Regions from separate parts of the Blautia sp. 1001283B150304_161114_C9 genome, predicted to be linked through region 2. Evidence: riboswitches for the same ligand, from Rfam matches in the RefSeq annotation. Region 2 holds a riboswitch; the other holds the start of a gene.

Region 1 (4,433 bases), on a different contig from region 2:
AAAATAGATTTTCATAATTTTTTTAATGCATTTTCACGAAAAAAAGGCAATTTTCATTGACCGAACTGTAAGCAGATGATATTATTTTATATGGTTTTTATATAAATTTTATATCTCTGCACTTACCAATCCTTATATTGGTAATACCAAACAGGAGGTTTTTTATGCAAATCATTTGTCTGGGAGATAGCATTACGGACTGTAATCATTTATTTGAAGATTTTCCTCTGGGAAATGGGTATGTACAGATACTCTCAGAAATGTTCCATAATCAGACTCCTTCTTTCTCCATATCCGCAGATACCGTCGGACGCTCATCAAGCGCTGTACAGTTAACAGATAAATCAACAGGTGCCATACATTTCAGGAACTGTGGCATAGATGGCTTCACTGTGGCAAGAGTCCTTGAAAATATCCGTCAACACCGTATTCTTTTGCATCACTCTCCTGTTATAACTCTGCTGATCGGCATCAATGATATCGGTCTGATAATGAACACAGACCGGACGGATTCTCAGAAAGAACAGATGATGAGAGAGTTTGCCACTCATTACAATGAATTATTGAATCTGCTCACTACAGATGCCAGGCAGGTAATCCTTATGGAACCCTTTATCTTTCCACATCCGGAAGAATATGAGACATGGATTCCCTATGTCCATACCATGTCTGATATTATCCGACAGCTCTCTGTCAGATTCAGACTTCCATTTCTGCCTCTGCATAACTATTTTAATAAGGAAGCAACTCAATCGGGATTTGATGCCATAACAACAGACGGGATTCATCTTACTTTGTATGGGCATAAGCTTCTGGCCGAGAAACTGTTCCCTCTCCTTCAAAGCATTGATAACAATCCCTGAACAGATAAACTATTGCGCATTTTCCCGGAACTTTGTATAATAAATCACTGTCCTCGCTCATATCTGCGGACTTATTATGGAAAGGAGTCTTCCTTATATTATGGAAACTACAATTAAACAGATTGAAGATATGTCTCTGAATGCCTGGCCATCTCACAAGATGGAATTATACGACGGCTGGATCCTGAGATTTTCTTATTTTTATACACACAGAACCAACAGCGTAGAACAGTTCGGCAATTCCACCCTCACCTGGCGGGAAAAAATCCCATACTGTGAAAGCGTATATAAGCGTCTGGGAACCCCCGCTGTATTTAAGATCAGTCCTCTTGTCTCTCCTGACTTTGATTATGTTCTGGAGAATCGGGGATATGCCATCCAGCATACCACCAATGTCATGGCAATGAGCATGAACGCCGCACATCTGGATACTCCATATCCTGATGTAACATTCTACAATAACATTCCGTCTGAATGGATTGAAAGTCTGTTCAATCTAAAAAATACTATAAATCCGATTCACAGAAAAGTTGTACCATCCATGTATCAGGCAATCCTCAAAGAAACCATTTGCGCCTGCATCCGCATAGGCGGGCAGATCATTGCAACAGGGCTTGGTATCCTGGACAGAGACTACATCGGTATTTACGCCATCCATGTCAAAGAGGAATACCGCAAACATGGCTATGCCCGTCAGATCTGCACAGGACTTCTGAAAGAAGGAATGAAAAAAGGTGCACAGAATGCATATCTTCAGGTTGTAGAAGGAAATGACAATGCCCGGGCATTATACAGATCACTTGGATTCCAGCAGCTTTATACTTACTGGTTCCGCGTACAGCCGGATGAAAACGGAAATTTCCCACCAGAGAAATAAAAAAGAACTATCTGTAAAGCATTTTCATTTTCTGCTTTTACAGATAGTTCTTAGTTTTTTTAGATTTTAACTTTTCTTTTTCGGGGAATCAATTGATATGTAATTAACATAACTCGCGCCAGCTATGCCGTACATCGTTCTAATGTTCAGGTCTTTTTCTGTATTTCATGTCCGACTCAATTATACGGTTTTGTTTTTCAGCACTGCAGGTGATGTATTACCTACAACCATCGCTGTCAGCGGGCTGAAATACAGCAGACATGTTAATACACAGTAAATCGGGATCATAATTGCAAACTGTACCAGTCTTCCGGGCATGATCGCATAGAAATTATATCCAAGCATGATCACAAGTCCTGCTGTTGTAAGCACCAGAGAGCTGAGAACTGCAGTTACCACGATAGATACGCAGATACCAACTGTCTTTCCTGTTTTCTTTCTGTTTGCAAATAATGGTTTTGCAAGGGCAGGAAGCACACCCCAGAGGATTGCTGCAACTGTGATAAACGGATTTACAGCATAGCCTTTCATAAAACACCCGATAATATCCGCACATAATCCACAGACACCACCAGCTACCGGGCCAAGCCACAGACCTGCAAGGATTGTACATACACTTCCCACAGAAATACGGTACGCACCAAGATCAATGACCAGAACTCGTGTGAGTACCAGATGCATGGCGATCAGAAGAGCCATGAACACCAATGTTTTTACGTTCCAATATTGTTTTTTCTGCATAATAAAAACACCTCCATAATGTGTTTAAAAAATAGAGTAGTTACATAAATAATAATCCCTCCACATTATGAGATGCTCTCATATGTAGCAACGGGTGCGGAAATCATATCGTAAGCAGCACGCTTTCTGCTTTTCGTTTCACGGCGACTCCCCAGCCTGTGAACACTTGACGCATAAAATCCTACTTCGCTATTATTTATTTATCGAAATTATAACACAATCCATAGAAATTGCAATATATTTTTCGTTATTATTTTCACAAATTTGAATGCTGTTTTTTGTTCATTCTATACGAATGGTCTGTTTTTTTTACTTGAGAATATTGCTGCAAACACTCGTAAGTCTATGAATAAAACAGCCGCATATACTAATACTATAACATTATGCAGCAGTCCGACATCTTCAGAAATGAGAAATTACATGAATACAGATATCCCGCCCCGGTCTGCTATAATCATGGAGGTAAAAAATGTCAGAAATATGTAAAAATAACTGCCAAAATCCTTATAATATATGTTATGATAATTACCTGAATACCAACGCCTGTACGGAATGTACCGGCCTGATATGCACTCCTGCCAAAGATAATGACGAATGGGAAAGCTACCGGAAAATTTTTGATTTTATCCCCGAACCGCCGGAAAGCAATATCCCTCCCTGTAAATAATTATTGCATACGGCAGGAATCATGTTCAAACGAATGATTTATCGGAGGTCCTGTCTATATTATGAAAAAACTGCTTGCTGCATGTGTCTGTGCCGGCCTTAGCTTTTCTTTTGCCGGATGCAGCCCTGAAACCATACTGGAACAATTCACATCCACCGGAGACACATCCGTCCGGGAACTTACTTCTTCATCTGACATCACAACTGAAATCGAAACAAAAGACCGTATCTATATGGATGAACTTTCCGGTACCCTGCAGGATTTTTCAGGAAGCCAGCTTATTCTGAACACGGACAGTGCCTCCTATGTATTTAATGTTTCCAATGCCACTCTGGAATGTAAAGGCGGCATGATCACCGGCGATGAGATCAGTATCATTTACGAAGGTCAGCTTTCCGGTACTGACACAGGCAGTGTACATGTTCTGAAGGTTGTAGATGAATTTCATAAAAAAAACAAACTGAAAAAGCGCACTGCACATGGGCAGGTCATTTCCCTGACTTCCAATACCATCACAATAAAATCAAAGAAGGGAAAAACAGCCACCTATCCGATCACAGGAACAAAACAGTATTATCAGAATGGAATCAAAGCCGGTGACTGGGTTTACCTTACATTCAAGGGGAAATTCCCGGATACCTCCAATGATTCTTCCGCATCCTTAAATGCCAGTCACCTGAAAGTGCTGAGTATTTCAGATCTGAAAGATCTGGAAATACCGGATCCCACCCCAACTCCAGATCCAAAGCTCACACAAACACCGGAGCAGATAGAAAATAAAGAAAAACAGCTGCTGGCAACTGTACAGGGAGTAAATCTGAATATCCTCCGGATTCTTCCTGCCGGAAGTGACACCTCCTTTAATCTGGATATGTCAGCAATCCCCGCTTACTTCAAGGGAGGAATTGCCCCGGGATCTCATGTTAATGTTACTTATATCGGAGATCTGGAAACAACATCCCTGGAAGAAGTCCGTATTATTGCTGTGACAGGTGAGGATCCTGATACCATTAATGACAAACATATTTCCTTTACAGTAACCGGCACGATCATTGGAAGTACTGCCAACACCATCACTGTACAGACAGATGACGGTGCCATAGATACCTTCCGTACAGAAAACGCGCAGGATCTCACTGCAGGCGGCATGGAATACGGCGACTATGTGTGTGTTACCTTCCATCCATCCAAATCAAAATCTTCTAATATTTATACAGCAATTAAGGTACAGGATGCGTAAATTGTTACTGTTCACTCCGTTCTCAGTAACACGCTTCGCGATGCA
Region 2 (4,433 bases):
AAAGGAAGACCAACCGGTGCCCAGGGCTTTTCAATCTTCAGAGTAATTTTTTCAAGTCCGGAAAGAGAGCAAAGAAGCATTTCTGCAAGATTCTCTGCAAGAGATTCCAGAAGTTTATAAGTATGTTTTCTGGTGAAATCAGTGATCATATGGCTGACTTCGCCATAGTTTATGGAAGCAGACAACTCATCGGTTAATCCCGCCAGACGTGTTCTGGTAAAAAGCGTGGCAGAAATAACAAATTTCTGTCCCAGAACATTTTCCTCGGGATATACACCATGGTTTGCAAAAACCTCCAGCTCTTTAATTTCTATTTTGTCTAATCTGGTCTCATCCATAACAGCAAATCCTTTCTGTATGTTATTTATATTTACCATCTGTTTTGTGCCAGTAATTTATCTGCGTCCCAGGATTGCTTCTGTCATCTGGATCACACGCTTGTTTTCTTTAACATCGTGGACACGGACAAAAGAGCATCCCTTCATTACGCCAATTACACTGGTAGCCAAAGTCCCCTCCACGCGCTGATCTACAGGAAGATCCAGTGCCAGTCCGATCATGGATTTGCGGGATGTACCAAGGAGAACCGGAAATCCCAGATTCTGAAAAAGCTCCAGGTGATTCATTGCTTCCAGATTCATTTCAAATGTTTTTCCAAAACCAATTCCCGGATCAAGCATGATTTTTTCATCTTTAATGCCAGCCTGTCTTGCAAGATTGACACATTCCTGTGTTTCGGCGAGCATATCAATGAGAAAGTTTTGATATTCTGTATTAGATTTGTTGTGCATCAGGCAACAGGCCACATCATATTTTGCGATCACAGCTGCCATTTTCGGATCATATTTTAATCCCCAGATATCGTTAACCAGGTCAGCTCCTGCCTGGATAGAGCTTTCAGCAACACTGCTCTTAAAAGTATCTACAGAAACAGGAATGTCAAAATGTTTTTTGACCGCTTCAATAACAGGAAGAACTCTCAGTGCTTCCTCGTCAGCACTGACAGGAGTATGACCGGGACGTGTAGATTCGCCTCCGATATCAATAATATCTGCACCATCAGCAATCATTGCCTCTGTATGTTTCAAAGCTTCATCCATATGATTCCATTTGCCGCCGTCAGAAAAGGAATCAGGGGTAACATTCAAAATTCCCATTATGTAAGTATGATTCTTAGTATCAAAAAAACGGTTTCCAATTTTCATGAGCAGAACCCATCCTTTCTTTTGTGCTTATGAAGAAGATCAGTATTCAATTTTCATATTTTTTTTATCATCAGACCAATAGCATTCGGAAGCAGCGGAACATAAAAAACAATTTCTGGACTGCTTATCCGCTTTATAAAGAAGTGCTGCCAGCGTACTGCAGGAATCTCCTTTTCGGTGATGTCCAATGGAAGACAGAATCAGTTCTTTTTCCTGTTCTGTAAAGTGCAGATCTGTCAGAATTTCCCGTGCGATTTCTACTCCTGCAATATCATGGGGAATGTTGTACTGATATTGCTGTGCACGTCCTATATCATGAAGAAGTGCTGCTGCATAGATAAGCTCTTTGGGCAACTCCAGATGTTCCTCCAGTGCATAAATGTACATCAACCGTGCAACATCCAGAAAATGTTCAGGGGTATGACGGCAGAAGATCCGTTCACTTTCAAGTTCCTGTATTTTTTTATAATGTTCCTGATAAACCGGGTGCCTCCAGATCCGATTGACACGATCCATATCTGAAAAATTGTTATTCATCCTTTTACCATAGAAAGGAACATTTTCTGCAGTTCCTTATCTTCTGTAAACGCACCACGGGTTACAGTAGTGATTGTTTTGCTTCCTGGTTTTTTTATTCCGCGCATGGTCATACAGGTATGTTCCGCTTCCAGCATTACCATAATTCCTTTTGGATCCAGAGTACGCTCCAAAGCATCTGCAATCTGAACAGTAAGCCGTTCCTGGATCTGTGGCCTTCTGGAATAAACCTCTACTGTACGTGCCAGTTTGCTTAAACCGGTAACTTTGCCGTTGGGGATGTATGCAAGATGAGCTTTTCCATAAAAAGGCATCAGATGATGCTCACACATGGAGTAAAAGGTGATGTCTTTTTCCAGCACGATTTCATTATTTTCTACAGGAAACTGCTTTAACAGATGCTGATCCGCTTCATGACCAAGACCTCCGTAAATTTCTTCACACATGCGGGCAATCCTGTCAGGAGTATCAATCAGACCTTCCCGTGTGATATCTTCACCGATACCTTCCAGAAGCAGACGGACTGCCTGCTCAATTTTCACTTTGTCAACCATTAAAAAATAACCTCCTTTGTATTTTTGAAATGGAGATTATCCTTTTGACCAAATTAAAAAGGATATCTCCAATTGTGATAGAATGTATGTCGAAAACATTCCCTAACACAATATGAGATATCCTCTTATATTGTTTGCAACGGGTGCGGATAATATACCGTAAGACGCACTTTTCGTTTCAGTGACAACTCCCCATTCACCGAACACTTGACGCATAAAATCCTATTTTGCATATCATTCATTTCGGTATTCAGTATACCATGTAATACGATAATAGAAAAGGGTTTTTCTGACTTTTCAGAATAATTTTTTCTGCTGCCAGAACTAATAGTTTCGAAGCACACTTTGCAGATATTCTTTATACTGCTGCTTTACATCTTCCGGTCCGACAATTCTCATTCCGGATCCAACACCGGTAAGCCATCCAAAAAACTGCGAGCTTCTGAGTATCTGTTTTTACATTTACCACTCTTCACATTTAATACCGCTTATCTGTTCAATTGGAATGACCGTTTGATCTGTCATGATCATGGTATGCTCATATTCGTCTACCTTTTTTACAATACCGGAGTACGTAACATAGGATCCGCCGGCTTTTTTTGCATCGGGAACAAAATAAGTTATCGATACATTCTGTTCTATACCGATATTATTTCTGATTATGTTGATTTTTTCGTTCAGCTGAGCAATCACTTCCTCGCTCAGTTCCAATCTTTCATCGGTTAATCTTGCTGTTTCTTTTATCGCAGCATCATGCCCAGTCAAGGCTGCAAAAGGAGCAAACTGCGCTGCCCGATCCCGAAGTGGCATTTGCGGATGATTCTTAGAGACCGGATGTGGCAAATTGATAATATCTTCATAAGAATTATTTTTCATCCTCTTCCAACTCCTTTACGCCTTATGTCCGCCAATTTGTTCATTTCTGTCTCTGGCGGTTGCACCTTCCTGAAGATTCATTCCTTTCAGTACAGCGTTTTTCCCAAATTTCTTCTTGATACTGAGCATTGCCTCCTGCATACGTTTCTCACGATCCAGCGCAGCCTCTTCCTCTTCCTGCTTTTTCCTTTGCGCCTCATAATCCGTAAAAAGATTCAACTGCTCATACACTTCTTCTCTCTCTACAGAGCTTTCATCCACAAGCCTGTTCGCTGTGATATTAATTCTTCTGATAAGCAAGTTTCTGTCAACAATCCTGTCATATAGTTCTATTACTGCATCCGTTATCAGTTTTGTTGAGGAAGTCTGCCGTTTCAGATTGGTCGTTCCATGTGCGTGTTTCGGAATTCTTCTTCCATAACGGTCAATCGTAACCTCTCCATGATACTGCTTTTTCCTGTCGGCATTATTCAGATTCTCAATATCATAACCAACCGTCAATACAATCTGGTCCGTCACAAGCTTCTTATCCACCAGATCCAAAACCATCTGGTCCGTCATCTCTTTGACGACTAATTTTGCTTTTTCAAAGTCATAAGGACAATGAAGTACCTGCCCGGAACAAACACTGTTCGTTTCCGGTTTGTAAGCCTTGACCATTTTCATGGTACAGGGCTCATATCCCCAGGCATGATTGATCAGCAACTCTGCATTAACGCCAAACAGTTTATATAGCAAATCTTCGTTATATAATTCATTCTCTTTTCCGATGGAACATCTGGCAATATCACCCATCGTATAGAGGCCATATTCTTCCAACTTCTTTGCATATCCCTTTCCGACTCTCCAGAAATCAGTAAGAGGTCTGTGGCTCCAGAGTTTCCTTCGGTATGACATTTCATCCAGTTCTGCAATTCGTACACCATCTTTATCTGCTTTAATATGCTTCGCCACGATATCCATCGCAATCTTACACAGATACATATTTGTTCCGATTCCAGCAGTTGCCGTTATACCTGTCGTTTTCAGCACATCCTGTATCATAGTCATCGCCAGTTCTCTTGGTGTCATATTATAGGTATGCAGATAATCCGTTACATCCATAAATACTTCATCAATCGAATACGGAAAAATATCTTCCGGTGCAATATATTTCAGATATATGCTGTAAATTCTGGTGCTGTATTCCAGATAGAGAGCCATCCGGGGAGGTGCAACAATATAATCAATCTCCAGTGCAGAATTGATATTTAATTCTGTA

The links. Region 2 has a riboswitch for tetrahydrofolate ahead of folE (GTP cyclohydrolase I FolE). Riboswitches for the same ligand answer to the same signal wherever they lie in the genome.
Region 1: another riboswitch for tetrahydrofolate. It lies ahead of I4V44_RS07095 (folate family ECF transporter S component); the one in region 2 lies ahead of folE (GTP cyclohydrolase I FolE).

Annotation. Positions count from the first base shown of each region.
Region 1 is NZ_JADPGO010000010.1:38,452-42,884, reverse strand. Features, by position in the region: gene I4V44_RS07105 (SGNH/GDSL hydrolase family protein) at 165-863, shown strand; gene I4V44_RS07100 (GNAT family N-acetyltransferase) at 964-1,740, shown strand; gene I4V44_RS07095 (folate family ECF transporter S component) at 1,921-2,481, opposite strand; THF riboswitch at 2,568-2,672, opposite strand; gene I4V44_RS07090 (hypothetical protein) at 3,210-4,388, shown strand.
Region 2 is NZ_JADPGO010000006.1:106,615-111,047, forward strand. Features, by position in the region: gene folK (2-amino-4-hydroxy-6-hydroxymethyldihydropteridine diphosphokinase) at 1-338, opposite strand, end outside; gene folP (dihydropteroate synthase) at 396-1,205, opposite strand; gene I4V44_RS04945 (HD domain-containing protein) at 1,245-1,742, opposite strand; gene folE (GTP cyclohydrolase I FolE) at 1,739-2,296, opposite strand; THF riboswitch at 2,432-2,528, opposite strand; gene I4V44_RS04955 (hypothetical protein) at 2,759-3,172, opposite strand; gene I4V44_RS04960 (Y-family DNA polymerase) at 3,188-4,433, opposite strand, start outside.